3 regions of the Propioniciclava sp. LT432 genome follow, and region 1 is predicted to be linked to each of the others. Evidence: predicted binding sites of a transcription regulator. Region 1 holds the regulator's gene; each other region holds the start of a gene.
The links. Region 1 encodes LexA, which represses DNA repair genes until DNA is damaged. Its sites were predicted from a motif close to TCGAACANNTGTTCGA; they were not measured.

Region 1 (9,642 bases):
TTGAAGATGAAGCCCTCCTCCTTGTACCAGTTCAGGATCGACTCCATCGAGTCATCCACGCTCAGGATGAAGCAGGCGCTGACCTGCTGCGGGCTCTTGGTGCCGACGTTGAACCACACCGGGGAGTTGAAGCTGAAGACCTGGTGGAGGAGCATCCAGGTCAGCTCGTGCTCGAAGACCTCGGCGTCGGCGTCCGTGGCGAAGTAGTCGTTCTCGCGGCCGGCCTCGGTGTACTTGCCGACGACGCGGTCGATCAGCTGCCGGAGGCTGTTCTCGCGCTGGGCGGTGCCGAGCGCGCCGCGAAAGTACTTGGTGGTGACGATCGTGGACGCGTTCAGGCTCCAGAAGTCGGGGAACTCGACGTCACGCTGCTCGAAGACGTTCTCGCCCGTCCTCCAGTTGGTCTGGATGACGTCGCGACGCTCCCAGGTGACCTCGTCGTAGGGGTGGACGCCTTCGGTGGTGTACACGCGGTCGATGGTCAGCCCCTTGGGCTTGGCCGCCGGCCGGCGGGGTGCCTGCTTGGTCTCGGTCACTTCTCTCCTCCTGAGGTGATGGTTGTCTGCGCGAACCGCGCGCGGCGGCTGGTTCAGAACAGCTGTTCGGCGGTCTGAGCCGGAACGGCGATCGACTCGTCGCCGGCTCCAGCGGTTCGGAGCCGGGCGATCTCGGCCTCGAAGTCCTCGACCGACTGGTAGTGCTGGTAGACGGACGCGAACCTGAGGTACGCGACGGGGTCCAAATCACGGAGCGGGCCCAGGATGGCGACACCGACGTCGTCGGCGGGGATCTCGGCGCAACCGCTCGCTCGCAGGGTCTCCTCGACCTTCTGGCCGAGCTTGGCGAGGTCGGCCTCCGTGACCGGACGACCCTTGCAGGCCTTCCGGACGCCGGTGACGACCTTCTCGCGCGAGAACGGCTCGATGACGCCGGACCGCTTCACGACCACGAGTTGCATCTGCTCCAGGGTGGTGAACCGCTTGGAACAGGACCGGCACTCGCGGCGACGGCGAATGGAACTACCATCCTCCGCGACACGCGAGTCAAGGACGCGAGAATCGGTGAACCGACAATACGGGCAGTACATCGACCCCACCTCCCCTCGGCAACGCCCCCCGCTGTGGAGGAACATGTGGACGAACCGTGTACATCGTGTGGGTGAACGACCACAAGCTGTGGACGAAAAACAACGATGTAACTACTACATGTAGAGGTTAGGCGCCTCCTGAGCACAAAGCAACCCTGTCCCGGGGTGTCTTCCCAGGACGGCGACCCATTGACACAAAGCGACCAAAGGGCCCCGGTGGTCGCGCTCGGCGACCCCGGGGCCCTCGCCAGTCGTCAACTCGCCGGCTGGGGCGCGGCCAGCGCCACCACCGAGGACGCACCGGCATGCATCGGCTCGTTGCTCACCGCCAGGAACGCCCCGACCAGCGTGGCGACCATGATGCCGACGACCAGAGCCACCAGCAGCACCAGGACGGCGACACCGCGCGGGGTCCACTCCAGCCGGCGCGTGGCACTCGGCGCGGCGAGCGCGACTGCCGGACGCGAGACCTCACAGGCGCGGGCCTGGGCACCCCACCGCTCCTCCGCACGGGCGCTCGCAGGGCGTCCGGTGGCCTGCACGGACGAAGCGGAGCGCGCGGCTCGGATGCGGCGCGAGACCACGTCGGCCCCGGTCGTGTAGTCCAGCAACTCGGCGGTCATGGCTGCTCCTTCTTCGAACATCTGTTCGACCAGTATTATCGAACACTCCTGCGATTGCAAGCACCATTCGCACAGGTGTTCAGCGTTTCGTACGACACCAGAACCGTCCCAGCCGGGTCCGACAATTTCTGCGCACGCCTCCCCCGCACCGCGACAACACCGCGCCGGACACACCCGAACATGTGTTTGAATGATGCGTCGGATTGTCCTACCGTGAGCCCATGGCGACGACGGATGACAAGCGGGGCGGCGGCAAGCGGCCCATCCCCAGGCAGACCCGGCGCGGGCGCCCGACCGATGACGAGATCGCGCGCATCGGCAAGGTCCGCCAACTCCCCGACGGGCCGGAGGATTCTCACGGCCTGACGATCCGACAGCGACTCATCCTCGAGACGATCCGTGAGGCCATCGAGTCCCGCGGCTACCCGCCCACGATCCGCGAGATGGGCGATGCCGTCGGCCTCGCCTCCCCGTCCAGCGTCACCCACCAGCTGAAGGTCCTCGAGGGCAAGGGCTTCCTCACGCGTGATCCCAAGCGTCCCCGCGCCCTGGCGGTGCACCTCCCCGACTCGATGAGGCCCGCCACTCCCGGTTCCCCCGCCCCGGCCGGGGCCGCGCCCCCGGCGTCCGGCTTCGGTGAGGACGTGCACGTCTCCCGATCGGTCGACGTGCCCATGGTCGGGCGCATCGCGGCCGGCGGTCCGATCCTGGCCGAGGAGCACGTCGAGGAGGTGCTGCCGCTGCCGCGCGACCTGGTCGGCGAGGGCACGCTGTTCCTGCTCGAGGTCAAGGGCGACTCGATGATCGACGCCGCGATCTGCGACGGCGACTACGTGGTCGTCCGCCAGCAGCCCGACGCGAACAACGGCGACATCGTCGCGGCGATGATCGACGGCGAGGCGACCGTCAAGACGTTCAAGCGGACCCCGGGCCAGGTGTGGCTGCTCCCCCACAACCAGGCGTACGAGCCCATCGACGGCAACGAGGCAACCATCCTCGGCAAGGTGACCGCGGTCCTGCGCCGCGTCTGACTCCCCGACCGTGGACGGGCTCGGCAACGGCGTCCTCCTCGCGGGCAAGGATCTCCAGCTCATCGACGGGGTCACCCTCATGATGACCTTCGGCGAGCACGCCGCGAACGTGCGGGTTCGCGCTCGGGTGGGAAGCGGTCCTGCTCGCCGCTGTTGCGGTGGTGCTGGGATTGCTGCTCGGGTCGCTGTACGGCTTCGCCGGCGTGGCGGCGCTGCTCGCGGCAGAGGCCGATGTGGTGCCGACGATCCCGTGGCTGCGCCTGGCGCTCATCACGGCGGTGGCGCTGCTGGCCGGCTGGCTGGCGTCCGTCCTGCCATCGATCCGGGCGTCCCGTGTTCCACCGGCGGCCGCCCTCGCGTGGGGTGAGTGAGCCTCACGCGCCGGCGAGGCGCCGCAACGCGTTGACGGCGACCTCGCGGTCGGTCGTCGACCAGAACCCCGGCATGGACGCCCGCAGGTAGCCGCCGTAGCGAGCCGTCCGCAGCCGCGGGTCGAGGACAGCGACCAGGCCACGGTCGGACGTCCGCCGGATGAGGCGTCCGGACCCCTGCGCCAGCAGCAGGGCGGCGTGGCTGGCGGCCACGGCCATGAAGCCGTTGCCGCCGGCGTCCGCCACCGCCTTCTGGCGGGCCTGCATGAGCGGCTCGTCCGGCCGGGGGAACGGGATCTTGTCGATGATGACGAGTTGGCAGGTCTCCCCCGGGACATCCACGCCCTGCCAGAGGCTGAGCGTCCCGAACAGGCACGTGTGGGGTTCGGCGATGAAGCGGCGCGTGAGTTCCGACAGCTGCGCGTCCCCTTGGCACAGGATGGTCATCTTCGGCAGTTCCGCGCGGCAGTGCCGGGCGGCGGCCTCGGCGTTCCGCTGTGAGGCGAACAGTCCCAGCGTGCGGCCACCCGCCGCCCACACGAGTTCGGCGACCTCCGACAGTGCCTCGGGGGTGATGCCCTCGCGGCGCGGGTTGGGCAGGTGCTGAGCGACGTAGAGGATCCCCTGTCGGGCGTAGTCGAAGGGCGAACCCACGTCGAGAGCCCGCCACTCCAACCCGGTGCGCTCCTCCGGTTCGGTGTCGAGCACGCGCTCGTTGCGCCGCAGCCCGACGGACGCCGCGGCCGCCTCGAAGTCACCACCCAGCTTCAACGTGGCCGAGGTGAGGACGGTGGTCGTGTTCGACAGCACCTTCTCGCGCAAGAGGCCCGCGACGTCCAGCGGTGCGACCACGAGCCAGCGACCGAAGCGCTCGCGCTCGCTCACCCAGAGGACGTCCGTGTCCTTCAGCGCTCCCATCGCCTCCGCGATGTCGAAGACCTCCTTGGCGGCGGCCGCGGCCTGCTTCGCGTCGGGGTCCTCCGACTTGAGGGCGCTCACCACCCGCCGCGCCACGTCGCGGATGTGGGCGACGACGGTGAGGACGGGTGAATCCGGGTCTTCGATCCGTTCCAGGCGGGCGTCGGCCAGCACCTTCCCCAACGCGTCCCCCAGGTCCGCGAACTCCACGGCGAGGTCGTCGTCCTCCAAGTGCGTCGTGCAGCGGCGGGACACCCGCTCCAGCTGCTGGGGACTGAGTTCGTGCGAGGCGGCGCCGGTCACGCGTGCCGTCAGTTCGTGTGCCTCGTCGATGACGAGGAGGTCGTGCTCGGGGAGGACGGTGTTGCCGTGCATGGCGTCGATCGCGAGCAGGGCGTGGTTCGTGACGACCAGCTGCGAGCTCCGCGCTGTCTCGCGGGAACGCTCGACGAAGCACTGGTTGAAGAAGGCGCACGTGGTCCCCAGGCACTCGCGCACGGGAATGGAGACCTGAGCCCACGCGGCGGCCGTGTGTGTGGGCGCGTCGTCGCGGTCTCCGGTGCCGTCGGCCTCGAGTTCCTCCTCGACCCACTCGCGCAACGCCAGCACCTCCGCGCCCAGCACGGACGCGGCGTCCGCCCGGCCGGCACGGAGGCCGTCAACAAGATCCTCCCCGCCGAGCAGGGATTCCTGCTCCCGCCCGGTGCCGTCGAGCGCCCGGTGGAGGCAGGCGTAGTTGGTTCGACCCTTCAGGACCGCGTGGGTGATCTCGCCGCCGGTCACCTTGCTCGCCGCCTTGACGGCGGCCGGGATGTCGCTGCTCGCCAGCTGGGCTTGCAGTGCCAAGGTGGCCGTCGCGATGACGACGCGACCCCTCGGGTTCTCCGCCAGGTGGGCCAGCGACGGCGCCAGGTAACCCAGCGACTTGCCGGTGCCCGTCCCAGCCTGGACGAGCAGGTGCTCCTTCTCGACGAACGCGTGGTCGATGGCGCGGGCCATGGCCACCTGACCCTCGCGTGGGGCGCCGCCGATCGCCTCGACAGCGGCGTCGAGGATCTGGTCGGTTCGGCTGGGCACCCGTCCGAGGCTACTTCACCACCGCACCCGCTCGTTCCACCGGCCCGACGGACAACACGCGGACAACACCTCCGATGACGGAAGGACGTCCCCTCCGCCCATCGTCCTGACGCCGAGAAGGAGGAGCCCATGTCCCTGCACCCAACGCCCACCCCGCCCCGCGCGACCAAGCCTGTCCCGTGGACCGATGAATCGCTCGCCGAGCTCGTCGCCGCCGTCAGGGCCGGCGCCGCACTCGAGGAGCTCGCCGCCCAGTTCGGACGAGGCAGTCAGGGCATGAACGCCCGCCTGCGGCTCCTCCTGCCCGTGCAGGAGCGGAAGTGTCCGCTGGATCGTCTCCTGCCGCGCCTACGCGAAGTGCTCGAGGATCCGGACCACGACTGGAGGCAGGTCATGCTCCTCCAGCCGCCGCCGGTTCCGATCGTCCGCCCCGAGTACAAGGGGTTGGCGGGGCTGCTGGACGAGCAGGTCGTGCACGTGGCCGTGGCGGTGTTCGGTGACGCCTGGGCCGACACCGAGTTCGCGGCACAGGTGCACGCCGAGGTCATAGGTCGGCACCTCACGCACCGCGTCGGGAGCGCGCTCATCGCCCGCCTCGTCGCCAAGGGAGTCGACTGGACAGATGCCGAGCAGGCCATCGACAGGCTCTACCCTGCTGCGCTCCACCGTCCCTACGGGATGTGGGGCTCGTACTGAGTGGCGTCCCGTTGGTCCAGAATTCGCCCACGTGTCAGGTGCTGTTCGCCCGGGGTCACCACGAGGTGGCTAGGTTGCGCGACATGACTTCCCGCACCACGCTTCGCGCGCTCACCGCCTCGATCGCGAGCGCTCTCGCCATCAGCATCGGCGCCGCACCGGCCCTCGCCGCCCCCGCCGTCGACCAGGACGTCCGCTTCGCGACGTTCAACGCGTCCCTGAACCGGTCCAACGCCGGCGATCTGGCCGACGACCTGTCCGACCCGAACAACGTGCAGGCCCGCGTGATCGCGGAGATCATCCAGCGGACGCGCCCGGATGTGCTCCTGATCAACGAGTTCGACTACGCGCCGGGCAACGACGAGTTGTTCTCCACCAACTACCTCGAGGTCGGCCAGAACGGCCAGGCGCCGATCCACTACCCGTACTCCTTCATCGCGCCGTCGAACACCGGCGTCCCCACCGACCTCGACCTGGACAACAACGGCGCCGTCGGCGGCCCCAACGACGCTCACGGCTTCGGCTTCTTCCCTGGCCAGTACGGCATGGTCGTGTACAGCAGGTACCCGATCGCAGCCGATGACGTCCGCACCTTCCAGAACTTCGTGTGGGCGGACATGCCCGGCGCGATGTTGCCCGACAACCCCGCCACGCCGGAACCGGCCGACTGGTACTCCGCCGAGGAGCTCGCGGTGCTCCGCCTGTCGTCGAAGTCGCACTGGGACGTGCCCGTCCAGGTCGGCCCCAAGACCGTGCACCTGCTCGCCGCGCACCCGACCCCGCCGACCTTCGACGGCGCCGAGGACCGCAACGGCACCAAGAACCACGACGAGATCCGCTTCTGGGCCGACTACGTGGCCGGCGGCCGGCGGGCGGCCTACATCTACGACGACGAGGGCGTCCGTGGGGGCCTCGCCTCCGGTGAGCGGTTCGTCATCGCCGGCGACTACAACGCCGACCCCAACGACGGCGACTCGACGGCCGGGGCCATCCACCAGCTGCTCGACCACCACCGCATCAACAGCCGCATCACCCCGGCCAGCGACGGCGGCGCCGAGGCGTCCGCGCTTCAGGAGGGGGGCAACGAGACCCACACCGGCGACCCGCGCTTCGACACCGCTGACTTCGCCGACGGGGCCCCCGGCAACCTGCGCGCCGACTACGTGCTGCCGAGCAAGAACCTCCCGGTCACGGACGCCGGCGTGTTCTGGCCGGTCAGCAGCGATCCGCTCTCGTCGTTGACGGGCACCTATCCGTTCCCGTCCAGCGACCACCGCCTGGTCTGGATCGACGCGAAGCTGCCGCACCGCGCCTGAGTCCGTCACTCCTCGGCGGGCTCCGGCTCGCCGAGGAGAAGGGCGCGGTCGCCCTCGGCCCGGGCTCCGCTCAGGTCGACGCCCCGAAGTCGGCCAGTTCGCCCGCGAGGTTCGGATTGACGCGCGCGGTGACGCGCGTGCCCTCGGCAGTGTGTTCGCTGCTGAGGATCTCGCCCGTCCGGTGGATGCGGTCGACCAGGTCGTGCCGGGCGTACGGGATCAGGACGTCCACCTCGACGGCTGGGCGTGGCAGTCGATCCTCGATCCGGTCCCGCAACTCGGCGAGTCCGGCTCCCGTGCGTGCCGAGACGAACACGGCGTCCGGTGCCAGCGTCCGCAGCGGGATCAGGACGGACTCGTCCACGAGGTCGACCTTGTTGAACACGATCTGCTCGGCGACGCCTTGGGCGCCGATGTCGTTCAGCACGGTCCGCACCGCCGTGATCTGTCCGGCCGGGTCCGGGTCGGAGGCGTCCACGACGTGCAGCAGGAGGTCGGCGTCCGCGGACTCCTCCAGCGTCGAACGGAACGCCTCGACCAGGTCGTGGGGCAGGTGGCGGACGAAGCCGACCGTGTCGGTCAACGTGAAGACGCGGCCGTCGGAGGTCTGGGTTCGGCGCGTGGTCGGGTCGAGGGTGGCGAACAGGGCGTTCTCAACCAGCACGCCGGCACCGGTGAGGCGGTTGAGCAGCGAGCTCTTGCCGGCGTTCGTGTAGCCGACGATGGCCACCGAGGGGACCTGGTTCCGCCTACGCTCCGACCGCTTGGTGTCACGCACGGCGTCCAACTCGCGGAGGCGCTTGCGCAACTGCGCGATGCGCGTGCGGATGCGGCGACGGTCGGTCTCGATCTTGGTCTCACCGGGACCACGCCCGCCGATGCCGGCGCCGCCCGCCGCCCGGCCACCGGCCTGGCGGGACAGGTTGCCACCCCAACCACGCAGGCGCTGGCGGAGGTACTGCAACTGCGCCAGCTCGACCTGGGCCTTGCCCTCGATCGACTTGGCGTGCTGGGCGAAGATGTCGAGGATCAGGGCCGTCCGGTCGATGACCTTGACACCGATCCGGTCCTCGAGGTTGCGCAGCTGGGCGGGTTCCAGTTCACCGTCGGCGATGACCGTGTCGGCCCCGGTCGCGATGACCACCTCGCGCACCTCGTCCACCTTGCCGCGGCCGATGTAGGTGGCCGGGTCCGGGTGCGTGCGCCGCTGGACCAGACCCTCGAGCACCTCCGATCCCGCAGTCTCGGCGAGCAGCTTCAGCTCGGCCATCGCGTTGTCGTGGTCGGCCTGCGTGCCGGACGTCCACACGCCGACGAGCACCACGCGCTCCAGTTGCAGTTCGCGGTACTCGACCTCGCTGATGTCGGTCAGCTGGGTGGACATGCCCGCGACGCGGCGCAGGCTCAGGCGTTCGGCCAGATCGAGCTGGTCGCCGTCGTAGTGGGGATCGCCGTAGTCGGGATCGCCGAACTCGAGGTCGCCCTCTTCGGGGTCAACCGTGGCATCGTAGGTGTCAGCCATGTGTCTCCTTGCCCGGCAACGTGACGCTGCCTCGGGCCACGATCTCGGCCGGACCGGTCAGCCAGGCCTCACCCCCGCGCAGGTCGACCTCGACCTGGCCGCCGGGTACGTCGACGATCCAACGACCGTCGGTCTCGCCGTGCGCACGCGCGACGGCGGACGCCACCGCCACGGTCCCCGTGCCGCACGACTCCGTCTCCCCCACACCGCGTTCGAACACGCGCATGCGGACGTGACCGGGCTCGAGTTGGTCCACGAACTCGACGTTGACGCCGCCGGGGAAGGAGTCCAGCGGGAACCAGCTGGGTGCCCGGGTGAGGTCGAGCTCGGTCAGCTCGTCCCCGTCGCCCAGGAGGACCACGGCGTGCGGATTGCCCACGTCCACGTTCGTGGCGCCCCAACTGGCGTCACCGACCTGGACCGTCGTCCCAGCCTCCGCGATCCGCGGACGTCCCATCCAGACCCGGACCCGGCCATCGTCGAGCAGGGCCGCCGCCCGCAGACCGGCTCGCGTGCCCACGGGGATCTCGGTGGTGCCCTCCGGCACCAGCCCCTCCTCGACGAGGTACCGCGCGAACACCCGCAGGCCGTTGCCGCACATCTCGGCGATGGAGCCGTCCGCGTTGCGGTAGTCCATGAACCAGAGGTCCGGGTCGCCGTCCCACTCCGGGATGTGCCGGGCCCTGACCGCGCGCAGGATCCCGTCGCCACCGATGCCGGAGCGTCGGTCGGCGAGGAAGCGTACCTCGGCGTCGCTGAGTGGGCGCGCGTCGTCGGCGTCCGTCACGAGGACGAAGTCGTTGCGGGTTCCGTGTCCCTTCGCGAATTGCAGCACGTCGGCCATTGTCCCACGGGGGGCAACCGGCGCAGGCTCGGCTGGCGGTCGGGCCTCAGGGAAGGAACGTCAACTGACCCGTCGCCGCCTGGAGCGCCAGGCTGGTGGTCGCCACGAGCGCCCACAGGATGCCGCCGAGCGCGAGCGGACGCCAGCCCGCCTGCTT
Region 2 (9,642 bases), on a different contig from region 1:
CGTGCGGAGGCCTCCCAATGGGCCGTCATCGCGGCGGCCCACCCCGCCCCGGCCGGGGAGTCGGCGGTGAGGACCTCCTCGCCACGGTCGCCGTAGAAGGTCGTCCCCGACAGGTTCGCGAAACGCCGGCACCGGCCCCCCGGCTCGAGGTTGCTCACGATGGACAGCGTCCCGGTGGCCCGGCTGCTGCGCAGGGCGTCCTTCACCTGGGGCGTCCAGCGCCGCCAGAGTTCGGTTTCGAAGAGGTTGACGACGGCGTCCACGTCGGACAGGCCGGGGCTCTCGATGCGGCCCGCCGAGGGATCCCAGCGGCGCTCGTCCGCTCCGCGGGGCGCGCGTTCGACCAGCTTGAGGACGTCGTGCCCGCCGGCCGACAGCCCGGCGGCCAAGGCTCCCCCGAGCCGCCCTGATGTCACCGCGACGCGCATGGCCCGAGTCTAGTGGTCCCCATGCCACACGACCGTCTGGATGGAGTTCCACACCAGGAAGGCCAGCACGAAGCCCGCAACCCAGCGGCGTTGTCGTGTGGTCAGGGGCACCAGCCCCAGCAGGGCGAGGCTCCACGGGATGTACCACGGGTGCATGGCCTGACCCAGGATCGCGACCGCGAGCGAGCCCCAGCCGATGGCCGACACCGGGCGGTCACTGAAGTGGACGACCACCCAGCCCAGGACGGCGAGCAACGTGACGTTGGACGCCATCCCGACGACGAGCCTGAAGAGGGACGGGTCGTGCCCCAGCCAGGCGAGCAGGTCGCCGCCGAACTGGCCGAGGATCGCGAACGGGGCGGGTGTGCCGGCGGCGCCCATCAGGGTGAGCCAGGCCGTCCAGCCGAACCCCTTGCCCGAGGCGAGACTGATGAGGACGAAGGCGACCACGGCGAGGACGGTCACCCCCGCCGTCCGGACGCCGTACGTCCACAGTCGGCGCCCCGGCGGGAGCGCGCGCAACTGGGCGATGACCGGCAGCCCCGCCACGGCGAGGACGGTGAGCCCGCCCTGCTGCTTCAACGCCATCGCGACGCCGACGAGGACGGGCGCCAGGACCCACAGCAGCGCGGTGCGACTGGCCCCCCCGGACCGGACGCCGATGACGGTCACCCAGATCGCCAGCAGCGACGCCCCCACCATGAGCGCGTCGTTGTGCGCCCCGCCGATGAAGTGGACCAGCAGCAGCGGGTTCAGCAGCCCCCACCAGAGCGCACGGTCGGCGGCGAGCCCCTCCGGCTCCGCGTCGAACGCGGCCTGCCGCTCCTCGCCCCCGCGACCGCGGAGCAACCCGAGCGGACGCAGTTGCTCCGCGATCCGCGGAACGGTGAAGGCGATGACGGCCACGCCGAGGATGGCCGGCAGTCGCATGGCCACGAACGACCAGTAGTCGTCGTTGCCGGTGAGCGCGACGACGGCCTGGTTGACCAAGAGGGTGAGCGGTGGGTAGGCGACGCCGGTCCCCCGCCACAGCGCGTCCACGGACGGCGCGAAGGGACCGCCCGCACTGCCGAGGCCGTCGGCGTAGACCGAACCACCCTGGTTCTCGATCCAGCCCGAGTCGGCGTACAGCACGGCGTCGCCCGACAGGACGGGCGGGGCGAGCAGGAGCGGCAGCGACCACACCGCGAGCAACAGGCCGGGCCGGGCGATGGCGGCCCGCCCCGCGTGCGGGCGCAGGAACCACCACAGCACGCTCAGGGCTACGCAGCCGAGCACGATCACCACCCGGTTCCACGGCATGGGCAACGCTGTGCCGACGGCCATGACCCAGGGTTCGAGCCACCCTCGGGTGTTGAAGGAGAACTCCGGATGGGCCGATCCCCACGCGACGAGGGTGCTCGCCAGCATGCCGACCAGTGCGGCGGCCCCCCACGGAATGCTCGGCCGGGGGCTCGTCAGGGTGGGGACGGATCGGCGCTCGGTCACCGGGTCAGCCTAGTGAAGGCCCGACCAGGACGCGCCCAGCGGTCATCCCCGGCCCCCGTCCCGGCGGGATGGCCCGGCCGTCGTCGTGCCGCGGTGCAGCAAGGGCCGTACACGGTAGGGGATCACCTCGCGAAGGTAGACGCTCGTGGACGTGCGCAGGATCCCGGGGCACAGGCGGATCTCCTCGGCGACACGGTAGAGGTCGTCGGGATCGCGGGCCACAACGTGGCACAACAGGTCGATGTCGCCGGCCGGCGCGTGGCACTCCAGCACCTCGGGTACCCGTCGGAGCGCGGCGACCGCCTCGTCCAACTGGTGCTGGTCGAGTTCCGCCGACACCGTCGCGTGGAGCCCGTAGCCCAGCGCCGACGGAGGGACGAGCGTGCTCGTCAGGCGCAGGACGCCCTCGGTGCGGTAGCGCTCCAGACGGTTCTGCACGGTCCCGCGGGCGAGCCCGGTGCGCTGCGCCAGCATGAGGACGGTCATGCGCGGATCTCGGTCGAGTTCGAGCAAGAGGCGACGGTCGATGTCGTCGAGCCGGTTCATGGGACCTCCTCGGTCGTCCTGACCAACCCGACCACCCCTGCCCGGGCTGAGTTGATCAGATTGACCAGCGTGCGTGATGTTGATTGTGCAGGAAGTCCACCGTTTGGTGAAATGAACACCACCAAGCGCGAGGCCCCCACGAGGAGCTGGACGCTCTCCCCCAGCCCGGCGCGCCACCCTTGCGCCGGGCGGGGGGATTTCACACACGCTTCACACACGCTCCACGGGCGCCACATCCGCCGTCCCTAGCGTGACGGCCATGACGACCACGAGCCGCCCACACAAGGGCCTGACCAAGGCCCAGCGCCGCACCCGGGGCATCCGCAACCTCCGCCTGGCGCGGGCCGCCACCCAACTCGCCATCAGCGCGTTCATCCTGGTCGCGGCCGCCCGCCACAGCCTCAACGAGGACGCCGGTCAACCCTCGGTGGACGCCCTGTGCCCCTTCGGCGCGGTGGAGACCCTGGTCACCCTCGTGACCACGGGCCAGTTCATCTCCAAGACGCACCCCTCCAACATCGTCCTCGGGCTGGCCGTCCTGGCCGCCACCCTGCTGGTCGGCAACGTGTTCTGCGGCTGGATCTGCCCGTGGGGCGCGATCCAGGACGGCCTGAGCTGGGTGCGGCGACGCCTCGGCCTGAAGGCCTGGGAACCGCCCGCCCGCGTCGACAGGGTGATGCGCTGGGGCCGCTTCGTCGTCCTGGGTGTGGTCATCTACTTCAGCGTGACGACGGCGAAGCTGTGGTTCGCCGACTACGACCCCTACGTGCAGGCCTTCGGCCTCCAGTGGCTGTTCAACATCGGCGAGGCGAGCGCGGTGGGCCTGACGATCGTCGCGGTCGTGCTGGCCGCGTCCGTGGTGGTCGACCGGTTCTGGTGCCGGTACCTGTGCCCGCTGGGCGCGGTGTTCTCGGTGGTCGGCCACCTGAGCTTCCTGCGGATCCGCCGGTCGGCGTCCACCTGCACCGACTGCACGCTGTGCGACCGCCCCTGCCCGGTCGGCCTCACCGTGTCGAAGTCGTCGCCGAAGGTCAGCACCGACTGCATCGGCTGCATGGACTGCGTCACCACGTGCCCCGTCAAGGGAGCACTCCAGGTGAGCGGCCCCGTGTTGCTCGGGGCCCCGGTCCGCACCGGAGCGACGGGAGGCCGGCGATGAGCTCGCTGCGCCTGCGCTGGATCGCCCCGCTGATCTTCCTGGCGATCATGTTCGGGGGTGTCGGGATCGCCCAGGCCACCGGCCAGTGGGTGACGTCCGGACGCCAGATGGTCGTGGCCGAGCAGAACCTCACCGCCGACGACCTCAAGGGCTGGATGACCCTGCAGCAGGCGGCGGACGGCCTCGGCATGCCGGTGGACGACCTCATCACGCTGGTCGGGGCCCCCGAGGGGGCCGACGTGTCGGCCGGCACCAAGTTCAAGGACCTCGAGGAGCTCGTGCCCGGGTTCGAGCTGAGCTCCTTCCGTGAGGTCGTCCGCGGCGCGGTGCCGGAGCGGTGACGCCGCTCAGCGCCGGGGCATCGGTAGCGCGAGGGTGAAGGTCGCGCCTCCCCCGAGCCCCGGGCTGGACGCCGTGAGCTCGCCCCCGTGCAGGCGCGCGATCGCGCGCGCGATGGTCAGGCCGATCCCCGAACCGGACTCGCCCCGTGGCCCCCGGCGGCCCGGCACGCGGTAGAACCGTTCGAACACCCGCTCGAGGTCCTGCTCGGCGATCCCCTCGCCGGAGTCCTCGACGATCAACAGCGCCCTACCGTCCTCGGCGCGACACGACACGGTCACGCTCCCGCCCGGGCCTGTGGCCCTGATCGCGTTGCCCACCAGGTTGGTGACCACCTGGGCCAGGCGGTCCGCGTCGGCGTCGACCGGCAGGGGGTCGGCGCCGGGCCGGACGCTGAGGACGAGCCCGCTGTCCTCGGCCTGCGGGCGCAGTCGCTCGGCGGCGTCCGAGGCGACGGTGCGCAGGTCGAGGCGTGCCCGCTGTACGGCGAGCCGGTCCTCCTCGACCCGGGAGAGTGCCGACAGGTCGTCCGAGAGGCGGCGCAGCCGGCGCGTCTCGACCTCGAGCCGGCCCAGGCGCTCGGCGTCCGTGGTCAGCACGCCGTCGATCATGCCCTCGACGTAGCCGTCGATCACGGTCAGCGGCGTGCGCATCTCGTGGGCCACCTCACCGAGCAGGCGGGTGCGCCGCGACTCGGTCTCGGCCAGCGTCGCGCCGAGGGTGTTGATGTCGTCCGACAGGCGGGCCAGTTCGGTCTCGACGGGGCGGCGGACGCGGACGTCGTAGTCGCCGGCCGCCATGCGCCGCGTGGCCTCCCCCATGAGGCGCAGGGAGCGACCCAGCCGGAGCGCCACGACGACGCCCAGGGCGGCCGCGACGACGACACCCGCGGCCGCGCCCGCCAGCAGGGCCTGGTCCACGGCCAGGGCGAAGTCCTCACGCAGGCCCATCCCGCCGCTGGCACCGGGTCCTCGCGCGCCGGCCTGGGCGCGTCGGAGCGAGGCGTCGAACAACCCGGGCGCCAGCCAGCGCACGACGAGAAAGGTGGTGAGGGCGGCGACCAGCGCCACGGCCGCGTGGCTCAGGACCAGGCGGACCGGGAAGCGCCTCATGACCGCCTCGGCAGGAACTTGTAGCCGACCCCCCGGACGGTGCCCAGGTAGCGGGGGTGGGCGGCGTCATCCCCGAGGGCTGCGCGCATGCTCCGGATGTGGACGTCCACGACACGCTCGTCGCCGTAGAAGTCGTAGCCCCAGACCTTCTCCAGCAGTTGGGCCCGCGAGAACACCCGACCGGGGTCCTGGGCGAGCGCCAGCAGCAGGTCGAACTCCAGGGCGGACAGCTCGACGGGGCGGCCCGCCACGGTGATCGCGCGGGCGCGGGGATCGATGCGCAGGTCGCCGAAGGTCAGGGAGGGATCCTGCGGCGCCTCCGGTTCGGCGGGGGCGACGCGGCGCAGCACCGTGCGGACGCGGGCCACCACTTCGCGGGGGCTGAACGGCTTGGTCACGTAGTCGTCTGCCCCCACGCTGAGCCCGACCAGCTTGTCGACCTCCGCGTCACGTGCCGTGACGAGGATGACGGGAACCTGGGAGGTCGTCCGGATGCGCCCGAGCACCTCCAGGCCGCCCAGGTCGGGCAGCCCGACGTCGAGCAGGACGAGGTCGATGGCGGGGTCCGCCGCCAGCAGCGCCAGCGCGTCCGACCCGGTGGACGCCTCGGCGACCTCGAACGCATCGTTGGTGAGGTACGCGACGAGCACCTCCCGAATGCTGTCCTCGTCGTCGACCACGAGGATCCGCTGCCTCATCCCGCCCCTTCCCCGCACGGTTGGTCAATGCCTCCGAGGCTACGCGCTCGCGGAAAGGATCGAGGCCCCCACGCCGTGCGTGGGGGCCTCGAACGCCTTCGACGGAAGCCGTCAGGGCGACTCAGTGGCTGTGGCCGTGGTCGTCCTCGGAGTCCTCCGGCTTCTCGACCACGAGGGTCTCGGTGGTGAGCAGGAGCGCCGCGATGGACGCCGCGTTGGACAGCGCGGAACGGGTCACCTTCACCGGGTCGATGACGCCGGCGGCGACCAGGTCGCCGTACTCGCCGGTCGCACCGTTCCAGCCGTAGCCCGCACCGAGCTCCTTGACCTTCGCCACGACCACGTAACCGGCCTCGCCACCGTTCTCGGCGATCCAGCGCAGCGGCTCGACGAGGGCCTTCTCGACGATCCGGACGCCGGCGAGTTCGTCACCGGTCTTGCCCAGGCCGTCGGACAGGACGGAAGCAGCATGGATGAGCGCGGAGCCGCCACCGGCGACGATGCCCTCCTCGATGGCCGCACGGGTGGCGCTCACGGCGTCCTCGATGCGGTGCTTCTTCTCCTTCATCTCGACCTCGGTCGCGGCGCCGACCTTGATCACGCACACGCCACCGGCGAGCTTCGCGACACGCTCGGAGAGCTTCTCGCGGTCCCAGTCCGAATCGGTGCGGGCGATCTCGGCACGCAGCTGCTCGACACGACCGGCAACGGCCTCGGCCGAACCGGCGCCGTCGACGATGGTCGTGTTGTCCTTGGTGACGACGACGCGACGGGCGCGGCCGAGCACCTCGAGGCCGACCTGGTCGAGCTTGAGGCCGACCTCGGCGGCGACGACCTGGCCACCGGTGAGGATCGCGATGTCCTCGAGCATGGCCTTGCGGCGGTCACCGAACGCGGGGGCCTTGACGGCCACCGAGGTGAAGGTGCCACGGATCTTGTTGACCACGAGGGTCGACAGGGCCTCGCCGTCCACGTCCTCGGCCACGATGAACAGGGTGCCGTTGGCGCCGATGACCTTCTCCAGCAGCGGGAGCAGGTCGTTCATCGAGCTGATCTTGCCCGAGTTGATGAGGATGTACGGGTTCTCCAGCACGGCCTCCATGCGCTCGGCATCCGTGACCATGTAGGGCGACAGGTAGCCCTTGTCGAACTGCATGCCCTCGGTGAACTCGAGCTCGGTGCCCAGCGTGTTGGACTCGTCGACGGTGATGACGCCGTCCTTGCCGACCTTGTCGAACGCGTCGGCGATGAGCTCGCCGATCTCGGAGTCGCGGCTCGAGATGGTCGCGATGGACGCCATGTCGGAGGCGGTCTCGACCGGCTTGGCCGCGTCGGCCAGCGCGGTGTTGACGGCCTCGACGGCCGCCTCGATGCCCCGCTTGATGCCGACCGGGTTCGTGCCGGCGGCGACAGCGCGGAGGCCCTCGTGGACGAGTGCCTGGGCGAGGACGGTCGCGGTGGTGGTGCCGTCACCGGCGACGTCGTTCGTCTTGGTGGCGACCTCCTTCGCGAGTTGGGCGCCGAGGTTCTCGTAGGGGTCGGTGAGCTCGACCTCCTTGGCGACGGTGACGCCGTCGTTGGTGATCGTCGGGGCGCCCCACTTCTTGTCGAGCACCACGTAACGGCCCTTGGGGCCGAGCGTCACCTTCACGGCGTTGGCGAGGGCGTCGACGCCACGCTCGAGCGAGCGACGCGCTTCCTCGTCAAACTGAAGGATTTTTGCCATTTGTTGTGTCCTTACTTGGAGACGACGGCGAGGATGTCGCGGGCGTTCAGGAGCAGGTACTCCTGGCCGTCGTACTTGACCTCGGTGCCGCCGTACTTGGAGAAGATGACGACGTCGCCCTCGGCGACGTCGAGCGGGACGCGGTTGCCCTTGTCGTCGATGCGGCCGGGGCCGGTCGCCACGACCCTGCCCTCCTGCGGCTTCTCCTTGGCGGTGTCGGGAATGACCAGGCCCGAGGCGGTGGTGGTCTCTGCCTCCAGGGGCTGGACGAGGACGCGGTCCTCGAGCGGCTTGATCGTGACGGCCACGATGGTGCCCTTTCTTCGTACGTACGGGCCCTCAGGTGGGGACCCTTGGTGGAATCCTTCGATGCCCGCCCAGGACGTCGTCGCGGTGCCGCCTTGGGCTGGCAGACTCGATGGTCGAGTGCCAACCACGACTCTATCCACGCGTTGGCACTCGTTCAACCCGAGTGCTAACGGGCTTGGAGGAAGTTTTCCACAATTTCGTTCTTCTGTTCGATTCTGTCGGGGGCTGCCCTTAGGTTGGGGGCATGGACGAACTCACCGGGCTGGCCCTCGCGGCGGTCGAGCAGGCGCTCGACTCGCTCGCCGGCGCCTCCCGGTCCGGGGTGCCGGCGGCGGCGCGGTTGGCGCTGGTGCGCCGGGCGCGCGTGCTGGCCGACCGCATGGACGCCTTGGCCGCCGTCCTGCTCGCCGAGGCGGACGCCGCGGGCTCCTCCCTCGCGGCAACAGGCACGCCGACGACGAGTTGGCCCTCCCTCGACGGGGCCAGCACGAGCCGCGAGGCGGCCGGAGAGCTGTTCGCGGCGGCCGACGTGAGCCGGCACCCGATCGTGGCGGACGCCGCCCTCTCCGGACGCCTCGGCGTCAGGCAGGCGCGGGCGGTCGCCAAGGGGGTGGACGCGTTGCCCGAAGGCTTGGACGAGGCCCAACGCGAGCGGGCCCAGCGCCTGCTGGTCGAGCGTGCCGCGCGCGAGCCGGCGAATCGGGTGCCCTCGCTGGTGAAGGGGGTGCTCGCCGAGGTCGCCCCCGAGGCCGTCCCCTCGCCCGAAGCCGAGCAGAGCCGGCTTCAGGCCCAGGCGAAGCGGGCTCGGTCGCGGCGGTCGCTGGCGTTCCACTCGGACGGTGACGGGGCGGTGACCTTCCGGGGGAGCCTTCCCGACGCGGACGCCGCCGGATTCGTGCGGATGATCGAGGCGCTCGTGGAGGATCGCCGGGCCGGCCGAGACCGGGCCGCGGATCGGCGTGATCCCCTTGCCGAGACCCGGACGCCGGAGCAGCGCCGCGCCGACGCCCTGCTGATGCTCGTGCGCCAGGCCGAGAACGGCGGCTCGGTGCCGCGCATCGCCGGCGATCGGCCCCGCGTGGTGGTGACCATGCGGGAGGCCGACCTGCGCGAGCGGGCCGAGCAGGCGGGCGTCCTGTCGTCGGGGCAGCAGATCAGTGCCGGTGACTGCGCCGGCTGTGCTGCGACGCGGACCTCCTGCCGGTCCTGCTCGGCGAGCATTCCGAGGTGTTGGACGTCGGCCGCACCCAACGGCTGGTGACGACGGCGATTCGGCGGGCGCTGAGCGTGCGCGACGGCGGGTGCACCTTCCCGCGGTGCACCGCCCCCGACAGCCAGTGCGACGCGCACCACATCGCAATGCCGTTAAGTTAGCTGGGGCTGGCGAGTGTGGATTCGTGGTAGGTGTTCCTGCTTTATTCCGCGGTGTTGTGCACGTTTTGTGTTGTGGTAGGCGGCGAAGTGTCGCTTGACGACCCGCGGGTAGCTCCTGTGTCGTCGGGGAGGATTCGGGTGCGTTACGAGTTCGTCGACTATTTCATTCAGGATCGAGGGGGGAAAGTTCCGCGCCGCTGGAAATGTGGCGTCGGATGATTCTGAGAGCGCGAACGAACGATAATCGGTCGGGGTCGATCTCGGCGAGGTCGGAAGCGTTATGCACAAGTTTTCGGATCGCGTAGTGCGCCAGGAGGAGTCCCCAGATCTCTTGTTTGACAAGTTCGGGTGAGCGAGACCGTAGGACCCGGCCATGCGCGATCTGGTGGACCTCGATCTCATCAAAGACGTTCTCGATTTCCCAACGTTCGTGATAGAGGGCGGCGATTTCATCGGCGGGATA
Region 3 (9,642 bases), on a different contig from region 1:
CCGCGTCCGCCGAGTGGCTCGACCCCCTGGTGGACGCCGACGTCACCGCCGTCCAGGACCTCCACGAGGCCACACTGCACATGGCCCAGGCGTCGTCCGAGAACCGCATCGTCGCCCTGCTCGGCGGCCTCGACCGGGGCACCGCCGACCTGCTGGCCGCGACCACGGCGTCCCGCCACGAGCGCACCGCGCTCGTCATGACCCCGGACGCCGACGCCCGGCCCGCCTTCGACGACGGCCGCGCAGTCCTGGTGGACCACGGTTGGGTCGTCCGTGAGGTGGAGGCGACCTCGGACATCGCGCGCGCTTGGGCCCCGGAGGGGGCGGGACGATGAGGATCGAGACGCGGCTCGGATTCGCCCTGGCGGTCGCCTTCTCCCTGCAACTGCTGCCCTGGACGCAGCTGACCCGCCACACGGCGGCCCTGCAGGCGGCGGGGGTCGTCATCGTGCTGGTGCTGGCGACCGGCTGGATCGCGCGACGCCTGCGGTGGCCCTCGACGAGCGTGGCCGTGGCCGAACTCGTGATGGCCGTGGCCGGCACCGTGGGGGCGGTCGCCTGGGCCAACGGCGCCCAACACCTGGAGCGCCTTCCCGCCCTGCTCGGCGAGGGCATCGCCTTCATCCAGAGCAGTTCGGCCCCCCTCTTCCCCCACCCCGGGGCCACCGTGGTCATCGTCATCGGCCCGGCGCTGCTGGCGATCGCGGCGGACGTGCTGGCCATCAGCACCGAGCGACCCGGCGTCGCCGCCATCCCGCTCGTGGCGATGTACCTGGTCATGGCCGTCGGACTCACCACCCCGACCCTGTTCAGCGAGTTCGTCCTGCTGGCGATCGGCATCGTCCTGGTCCTGCTGGCCGCGAGCCCGTGGGGTCGCGCCGACCGTCCGGGTGCCCGCATGGCGGCCCTCCTGACAGCGGCAGCCATGACCGTGGGCGCGCTCGGGGCGACGTGGGCCGTGGCTCGACTGGTCCCGACCTTCCAGCCGCGTCCCACCAACGAGCCGCTCCAGATGACAGACCCGTCGCTGGACCTCAAGCGCAACCTCGTCCAGGGATCGGACGAGGTGGTGATCCGGTACCGGACCGACAGCCCGGGGGGCACCTACCTCAAGCTCGCGACCCTGCCCGCACTGTCGACGGCCGGGTTCGCGCTCTCGGACGTCCGGGTCGCGACGGGCCGGATGCCGGAGCCGCCCGGGTCCCCGCGAGGGACCGTCCGGACGACGTCCGTCGAGATCGGAGACTTCTCCAGCGAGTGGCTCCCCGTCCCCTACGCCCCGACCTCGTTCGAGGCCCCCGGACAGTGGGGCTTCGCCCTGGACACGCTGGACGTGATGGCGCTGGCGGGCAGCGGGCGCACCAGCGCCACCCAGGGGATCAGCTACCAGGTGCGCAGCCTCGAGGTGCGCCCGGACGCCGCCGCGGTCGCCGGCGCCGGGTCGACGGGAGGCCCCAACCGCGACCTCACCCAGAGCCTGCCCGCCGAGGTGCCCGAACGCGTCCGCACGCTGGCGCAGTCCGTGACGGCGGCCGCGCCGACAGCGGGCGCCAAGGCGCAGGCGATCGAGGCGTACCTGCGCTCGCCGGACTTCACCTACTCCACGGCGGTCACGGCCGGCACCGGCGATGGCCTCGCGACGATCGACGACTTCCTGTTCCGGTCACGGACCGGCTACTGCGAGCAGTTCGCCGGGGCCATGGCGATCATGGCGCGGGAGGTGGGCATTCCGACCCGCATGGCCGTGGGCTTCGTCCCGGGCACCCAGGAGGGCGACACCTGGGGTGTGAGCGCGCGGGACCTGCACACGTGGCCCGAGTTGTGGCTGGACGGCCTGGGGTGGGTCGCGTTCGAGCCCACCCCCTCGCGCGGCAGCGCGGGGACCGGCAGCGTCGATGCCCCGCAGCCCGGGGGGACGCCCGGACCGACCGCGGCTCCGGCGACGGCCCAGGAGAGCCCGTCGCCCGCTCCGGCGGACGTCATCCCCACGGAGGAGCCCGCCCCCACGCCCGAGGGGTCGAGCCCTCAGGTGGACCTCGGGGCCTGGGTTCCGGTTCTGCTCGTGGTGCTCGTCGCCGTGGCCGGGGCGGCGGCGCTCCTGGTGCCCCGCATGCTGCGCGCCCGCCGTCGCCGAATGCGGCTGGCCGGCACCGGCGATGCCCGGGCCGACACCTTGGCCGCGTGGGACGAGGTGCGCGAGGTGGTCGCCGACCTGCGACTCCCGTGGCCGGACGGCTCCCCCCGGTTCGCCGCGGAGCGCCTCGTCAGCGCACTGGGCGGCGACGAGACGGCGACGGCGGCACTGCGCGGCCTGGCTGCGGCCACCGAGCGGGCGCTCTACGACCGGAGCGAGAACTTCGACCTGGCGGGTCGGTGGGAGCCCCAGGTGGTCGCCATCACGGCCGCCCTCACGGAGCAGGAGCGCGGACGCACGGGACGGCGTGCGGGAAGCAGCAACGCGCCGCCCCGCAGGGCCGCGCGCTGAGCTCGGTTCGGTTCGTCGAGGAGCAGGTCAGAAGGCGTCGTCGCCTCGTCGCCAAGGATCGTCGATGTGGTCGGTGAACGCGGAGTCCTCGGGCCGTCGACCATGTGACTGCGTCTCCACGACACGCCACGACTTGATGGCGACAACGGTCGACGCCAGCATGATGACGAAACCGACGACGCTGATGATCCACGTGATCTGCATGCCGCCGATGAGGGCGGCCAGACCGACCACGAAGCCCAGCCCCGCGATCGCGGCCCGGCGACGGTGAAGCTTGCGCGTCGTCGTACCACGGAGCGTGTTGGCGAGCTTCGGATCCTCAGCCGCGAGGGCGGCCTCGAGCTGCTCCAGGAGCCGTTGCTCCTTGTCGGACAGTGCCATCGCGCCTCCCTTCCTCGTGGGCGGCACCCCAGTGAGGGATGTGGGACAAGTGTAGGCGCCCACTGACTCAAACGGAACCGGACCGTCTCGTCAACGTGGCCCGCGAGACCGCGTGCGGCCCGAATCGGGCGATGGCGGCATCGGCCGCACGTTCCGCCTCGCGCCACCCTCGATCAGGCTCGTCCAGGGCCGGTTGGGTGGCGACCTGGTCGACGTCCAACACGTGCTCGACCCGGATGCCCACCCGGCGCAGTCGGGGTCGCTCGAGCCGGAACGCGCGCAACAGTCGGAGGGACGCGGCGTACACCTCATTGGTGGCGTCGGTCGGGTAGGGCAAGGTGAGCGACTTCTGGACGGTGCGGAAGTCGGCGAAGCGCAGGCTGAGGGTGACGGTGCGGCCGACGACGCGCGCCATGCGCATGCGCGACGCCACCCGCGCGCTGGTACGGAGCAACTCGGTGCGGACGAGGTCCAGGTCGTCGGTGTCCTTCGAGAACGTCTCCTGGCTGCCGACACTGCGGTCGCTCGGCTCGGTCGCGACGACGCGGCGTCCGTCGATGCCCCACGCGAACTCCCACAACTCCTCCCCGGCGCGCGCCCCGAAGGCCCGCTGCAGGGTGGACTTCGGCGTGTGCGCGACGTCGGCGACCGTGTAGAGGCCCAGCTTGTTGAGCTTCTCGGTGGTGGACGGCCCCACCCCCCAGATCTTCTCGACCGCCTGGGGGTGCAGGAACGGGATCACCTCGCCGGGATGGACGCGGAACAGCCCGTTCGGCTTGGCCTTGTTCGAGGACATCTTGGCGATCAGCTTGGTCGGCGCGATGCCCACCGAGCACGGAATGCCCTGCTCGTCGGCCACCAGCGCCCGGATGAGCTCCCCCACCTCCTCCGGCTCCCCCAGGAGGCGACGCGTTCCGGTGATGTCGAGGAACGCCTCGTCGAGAGAGACCTTCTCGACGTGCGGGGTGATCGTGGAGAAGATCGCGAACACCCCGTCCGAGGCGGCCTCGTAGGCGTCGTAGTCGGGTTTGATGGCGATCGCCTCGGGGCACAGCCGACGCGCCCGGGTCGACGACATGCCCCCCTCGACCCCGAACGCGCGGGCCTCGTAGGACGCCGACAGCACCACCCCGCGGTTGGCGCCCCCGACCCACACCGGCTTGCCCCGCAACTCGGGACGGCGGCGGAGCTCGACGGCCACGTAGAAGGCGTCCATGTCGACGTGGGCGAGGACAGGCACGACACCTCCTAGATTCGAACACCGATTCGAATCACATGCTAGGCCGTGGCTCCGACCCTTCGTCAAGCAGCCCCGCCCACCCCGGCCCGGCCACCCCGGCCCGGATCGCGCCTCACGCGGTCAACGTGACGCCCTCCGCTGGCGCGCGCTCCACGACTGCGGGGACAGCTGTCGCGCGCGTCCGCCCGATCCCGAGCGCTGCCCGCACCTGACCGGCACGGATGAGGAGCCCGGCCACCACGTCATCGATCGCGTTGCGCGTGCCGACGAGGCACCCAACCCGTACAGCGTCAGGACGGCGGTGAACCCGGCGTACAGCCCGAGGGGCGACCCCAGCGTGACCAGGGCCACGAGGGCCACCACCAGGCCCTGGAGCCCCAGCGCCGCCGGGAACAGGATGAAGTACGGCGGGGCGGACACGCGGTCGGCGATCTTGGGCGTCCGCAGGAAGGGTGCCTTCGTCCCGTTGAACGCCTGCTGGAGGGAACGCAATCCGCCCGCGAGGTTCACCGCCACCAGCAGCATGTTGAATCCGTACACGCGGAAGGTGTCACTGGCCCGGTACCCGTTGCGGGCGAGGTCCCCGGCGTGCGTCACCAGGTAGGGGGCTGCCAGGAGGGGCACCAACCACGGCACGACGATCCCGTCCAGGAGGTGGGCGGGGACCAGCAGCATGAGCAGCAGTCCCGTGGCCGTGACCGGCATCGAGGTGAGGTAGTGGAACTGGAGCAGCAGCCCGGGCAGCGGGGTGCGCTCGCCGCGCCGCGCACGCGTGCGCAACAACTCGCCCAGCTTGGGGAGGATGATGAGCCCGCCGTTGGCCCACCGCCGCCGCTGGATGACGAGCGAGCCGAAGTCGGGCGGCGTGGCGCTGTAGGCCAGCCGCTCCGGGAGGTTGTGCAGCGACCAGCCCTGGACGAGCAGGTCAAGGCTCGACTCGGTGTCCTCGATCACGGTCCGGTCCTGGATGTACCGGGTGATGGGGTGCCCGTCCTCCAGCGTCGTGGTGGCGATGGCGTCCAGCGCCTCCCTGCGCAGCACCGCGTTGGCGCCGACCCAGAAGGTGGCCCCGTAGTGGGTCATGCCTTGGTGCAGGAGGTACTGGATGTCGGTGGTCGCCCCGGCGATCCGTTCGAGCTCGCTGGTGGCACCGGGGAAGGCGGAATAGGGCGTCTGCGCGACCCCTACACGTCGGTTGGCCGGCTGCTCCATGAAGTGCACCAGGCGCAGGGCGTAGTCGGGCAGGAGGACGCTGTCGGCGTCCAGGGTGAGCACGTAGTCGGACGTCGGGAACCGCCGGTCGCCGAGCTGCCCACCCATGACGCTGAGGTAGGAGTTCAGGTTCATCGCCTTGTTCGGCTCGTGCGAGAGGTGCGCGTACGCCTTGCGCTCGAAGGAGGTGACCCGGACCGAGAGGGTGTCGACCAGCCGGGTGTACAGCGACGCCACGGCCTCGCGCGACACCGTGCCGCCCGAGGCGACGGACGCGGTGCGCTCGGCCTCCGCCTCGTACTCCCGGGCCAGCGCGAGCAGCACGTCGTCCGCGAACAGGCGATCACCGTGGTCGCCCGCCCGCCACTCCACCGCCCAGTTCCGCAGCGCGGACGCCACGGCCGCCAAGCAGTCACTGACGGCGCACAGGTCGCCCGTCCTCGCCGCACCGGTCGGGCCACCCTCCAGGAACCGGCCGTAGTCGGCCTCCACGCGGCGGCGGACGGGCTCGAGTTGGGCCTCGACCCGCGCCGGCATCGCGCGGGCGTCGGCCAGCAGGGACGCCGCCCCGGACCCCTGCGGGGGGTGGGGCGGATCGTCGATGAGCAGGACGATGCGGACGTCGGGGTACTCCAGCAGCGCGGCCGACAGCAGCGTGCGGCGGATGACTTGGGGCTCCTCGCGATACTAGGGCACCAGCACGGTGATGGAGGGGCGGCGCTCGCGCACCGTGGCCCGCGCCACCGCCAAGGAGACCGGGACGTGGGTCGCGAAGCGGCGGGCGGCGCCGATCCGGGCGAGCAGGTGCATGGCCGTCGCGAAGGTGAGGAGGGTGCTCAGGGTCAGGTAGGCGGCGATCGCCACGGTGGTGGCCCAGTGCTCGAACGCCCTGGCGGCCAGGGCGTTGCCGACCACGAGGACGGACATCAGGACCCACAGGGCGAGCGTGAGGACCAGGGCGCCGATCGCACCGGACGCGCCGCCGGCGATGGGGTTGCGCATGCGAAGAGGGGATGCTTGAACGGGGGACGTGTACCCGGGGGCGGTGTTCACGTTCCCTCATGCTAGGGCAGTGCACCTTCGAACCGGCAATGTTGCGCGCACTTGCAGCAGGGCAGGTTTCCATTTGCGGAGCCTGGTGATCCGATCAACGCCCTCCATCTTTCTTCCTCGCACGAAGCCGGCCCGGCGTACGCTGGAAAATGGGACAAATCGTCCCCAAGGTTGACAATTGAACGAGGATTGAGGTGTCCCTTGAAGGCACCACGCGCACCATGCAGAAATACTGGGATTCGGAGCACTCCGACGTCAGCATGATGGCGGACGATGTCGTCTTCACCATGATGGCCACCGGTGAGGACACCAAGACCCCCGAAGGGGTCCAAGCGATGCTCAACTACTTCTACCATGTCGCCTTCGACGCGACCGCCACGACCGATTGGTCGGTCATCGGTGATGGGCGCGCCGTGGTGGAGGGCGAGGTGATCGGATAGCACATCGGCGAGTTCGCGGGAATTCCCGCCACCGGAAAGGACATCAAGGTCCCCATCTGCGTGGTCTACGACCTCGAGGATGACCTCATCAAGAAGGCCCGCATCTACTTCGAGATCCCTGTCCTCATGCAACAGCTGGGGGTGACGACGTAGCTCTCCGTTCGAACTCGTTCGACGCATTCGCGCCACCACGCCTCAGCGGCCCGACGACCCCGGACTGGAGTGCCACAGCTTGCGGCCCGGGTCGGCGTACCGCTGCGGAACCGACTTGGGCGACTCGCCGGCCGGCGCGACGTCGGTGTAGGGCGACTGCACGAACCCGCTGGGGTGGATGAGCACCCGGCGCTGCCCCATGCCGCCGGCCGCCCCGGCATGCTCGGTATCGGCGCGGCGCCGGGCCCGCTCCCCCTGCGACCCGCCCTCGCCGTCGGCGTACGGCCGATCCTGGGACTTCGCGTTCCAGTCCGCCTTGAGCCGTTCGTTCTCGACCACGACGGACGCCTGCGCCGCGAGTTCGGCGTCGATCAGGGCGTGGACGGCGCCGACCGCGGCCCGTTCGTCGCCGGTCGCCTCGAGCGTGGAGCGCCACAGCGCCTCGAGGTGGAGCAGGTCCCACGCGCCCAGCGCCCTCAGGGAGACGCCACGGGCGCCCGTCCGGCGCAGTTCCCCCACCCCCACGATCAGCCACGCGTTGAAGACCGTCCGTGCGAAGGGACCCTGGGCGTCCTCGAAGAAGGTGAGGTCGACCGGCCCCGTCCCGTCGTCCAGGGTCAGGAAGACCACCCGCTTGCCCGACTTCACCGGCGGCGTCTGCGTGGCCACCTTCACCCCGGCCACCAGCAGCCGGCTGCCGCTGCGCCGCTTCATCTGCTCGTCCGACTTCGTCGTGCCGATCGCCTCGATGAAGTCGCGGTGGTCCTCCATGACGTGGCGGGTGGCGTCCAGGCCCAGCACGGCCAGCTCGGCGGCCATCCGCTCCTGCGAGGTCATCTCGGGCAGCCCGGACACCACCACGTCGAGCGGCCCTTCGACAAGCTCAGGGTTGGAGGGGGTGAAGTCGAACGCCACCTGGACGGCCTGGTGGCCGGTCGCGCCACCCGACCCGAGCCCTCGTGCGCGGCCGTGGGCCCGGGCGTCCACGCGGTCGGCCCGTTCGAGGTCGGCCAGGGTGAGCAGCAGGTCACGACGGGTGACCCGCCCGCGCGTTCCCAGCCCGTGCGGCCGGTCGATGCCGTAGAGGGAGTCGAAACCGCCCGCCAGCACGAGGTGCTCGGCGACGTCGGATCCCGGCCGCGCGCGGTGCCAGAAGTCGACCAGTCCGCTGTAGGGCTGCCCCGTGACGATGCGCTCCACCTCGGCCTCGCTGATGCCCTTCACGTCGGTCAGGGCGATCCGGATGCCGAGGGCCCCGCCCTCCACCTCCTCCACCCGGTACACGTCCCCCGAGGCGTTGACGTCCAACCCCAGCACCGGGATGCCCATGCGCCGCGCCTCCGCGAGGATCAGCCGCTTGGGGTACATGCCCGGGTCGTGCGTGAGCAGCCCGGCGATGAAGGCCGCGCCGTGGTGCCACTTCAGCCACGCCGACTGGTAGGTGGGCAGCGCGAACGCCGCCGCGTGGGCCTTGCAGAACCCGAAGGACGCGAACGAGACGAGGATGGCCCAGACATCGGAGATGAGCCGCTCGTCGTAGCCGAGCTTGCGGGCGGCCGGGAAGAACCAGCGCTTCACGTCCTCCTGCCCCTCGGGCGAGCCGAGCGCGCGCCGGGCCTCGTCGCCGTAGGCCAACGAGCAGCCCGTCATGGCGGCGACGACCTTGATCACCTGCTCGTGGAACACGATGACGCCCTTGGTCTCGGCCAGGGCGGGCTTCAGGTTGGGGTGGGGGTACACCGCCTCGGACCAGCCGTTGCGGGCCCTCAGGAACGGCACCACCATGTCCGACTTCACCGGGCCGGGCCGGAACAGGCTGATGTCGATGACGAGGTCGTTGAACTCGCTCGGGGAGAACTTGCCGACCAGTTCCCGCTGGCCGGGCGACTCGATCTGGAAGCAGCCGATGGTCTCGGCGCGCGAGATCATCCCGTACACGTCGGGGTCGTCGTAGGGCGCCAGCGCGTCGATGTCGATGCGCTCCCCGGAAACCCGTTCGATCTCGTCCAGCGCGTGCGCCATCGACGACTGCATTCGGATGCCGAGGATGTCGAGCTTCAGCAGGCCCAGGTCCTCCACGTCATCCTTGTCGAACTGGCTCATCTGGTAGCCGCCGAACGAGGACTCCACCGGCGTCCGGTCGCCCAGCGTCGCGTCGGACAGGATCACCCCGCACGGGTGCAGCGCCACGTGGCGGGGCAGCCCGTCCAGCCCCTCGACCAGCTCGAACAGCACCCGCAACTGCGCGTCACCGAGGTTGGCCCGGCGCAGTTCGGGCAACTCGCGCAGGGCGTGCCGGACGTCGCGGGCCCGGATGTGCGGGAACGACTTGGCGATCTGGTCGATGTCGCCCGGCGGGAGGCTCATCGCGGCCCCCACGTCGCGGATCGCGTGCCGGACGCGGTACGTCTCCAGCATCGCCACCGCCGCGACCCGGTCGGCGCCGAAGTCGGCGAACACCCGGTCGTACACCTCGAGCCGACGCGCGGACTCCACGTCGATGTCGATGTCGGGCAGCGCGCGGCGCAGCGGCGAGAGGAACCGCTCCATGATCAGGTCGTAGCGGATCGGGTCGACCCCCGAGATGCCCAGGCAGTAGTTGACCAGCGACCCCGCGCCCGAGCCGCGCGCCGCCACCCGGATGCCCATCTCCTTCACCGTGTCGACGACCTGGGCCA

Region 2: the regulator LexA is predicted to act here: its motif matches at 8,003-8,018, upstream of AC5YDV_RS08570 (DUF222 domain-containing protein).
Region 3: the regulator LexA is predicted to act here: its motif matches at 4,121-4,136, upstream of dinB (DNA polymerase IV).

The regions. Positions count from the first base shown of each region.
Region 1 covers NZ_JCAKNE010000001.1:54,628-64,269, reverse strand. The annotation lists gene AC5YDV_RS00310 (vitamin B12-dependent ribonucleotide reductase) at 1-536, opposite strand, end outside; gene nrdR (transcriptional regulator NrdR) at 590-1,087, opposite strand; gene AC5YDV_RS00300 (hypothetical protein) at 1,342-1,710, opposite strand; gene lexA (transcriptional repressor LexA) at 1,932-2,741, shown strand; partial or broken gene AC5YDV_RS00290 (hypothetical protein) at 2,852-3,112, shown strand; gene AC5YDV_RS00285 (ATP-dependent DNA helicase) at 3,116-5,107, opposite strand; gene AC5YDV_RS00280 (hypothetical protein) at 5,237-5,803, shown strand; gene AC5YDV_RS00275 (endonuclease/exonuclease/phosphatase family protein) at 5,887-7,119, shown strand; gene hflX (GTPase HflX) at 7,190-8,641, opposite strand; gene dapF (diaminopimelate epimerase) at 8,634-9,476, opposite strand; gene AC5YDV_RS00260 (YeiH family protein) at 9,532-9,642, opposite strand, start outside.
Region 2 covers NZ_JCAKNE010000013.1:1,106-10,747, reverse strand. The annotation lists gene AC5YDV_RS08615 (DUF1731 domain-containing protein) at 1-428, opposite strand, end outside; gene mptB (polyprenol phosphomannose-dependent alpha 1,6 mannosyltransferase MptB) at 438-1,916, opposite strand; gene AC5YDV_RS08605 (Lrp/AsnC family transcriptional regulator) at 1,959-2,462, opposite strand; gene AC5YDV_RS08600 (4Fe-4S binding protein) at 2,722-3,621, shown strand; gene AC5YDV_RS08595 (hypothetical protein) at 3,618-3,962, shown strand; gene AC5YDV_RS08590 (sensor histidine kinase) at 3,969-5,072, opposite strand; gene AC5YDV_RS08585 (response regulator) at 5,069-5,770, opposite strand; gene groL (chaperonin GroEL) at 5,892-7,496, opposite strand; gene groES (co-chaperone GroES) at 7,508-7,804, opposite strand; gene AC5YDV_RS08570 (DUF222 domain-containing protein) at 8,050-9,066, shown strand; gene AC5YDV_RS08565 (IS4 family transposase) at 9,343-9,642, opposite strand, start outside.
Region 3 covers NZ_JCAKNE010000004.1:64,313-73,954, forward strand. The annotation lists gene AC5YDV_RS03035 (DUF58 domain-containing protein) at 1-335, shown strand, start outside; gene AC5YDV_RS03040 (transglutaminase TgpA family protein) at 332-2,485, shown strand; gene AC5YDV_RS03045 (SCO2097 family morphological protein) at 2,513-2,866, opposite strand; gene dinB (DNA polymerase IV) at 2,934-4,106, opposite strand; gene AC5YDV_RS03055 (glycosyltransferase family 2 protein) at 4,227-5,855, opposite strand; gene AC5YDV_RS03060 (hypothetical protein) at 6,006-6,320, opposite strand; gene AC5YDV_RS03065 (nuclear transport factor 2-like protein) at 6,593-6,811, shown strand; gene AC5YDV_RS03070 (DNA polymerase III subunit alpha) at 7,007-9,642, opposite strand, start outside.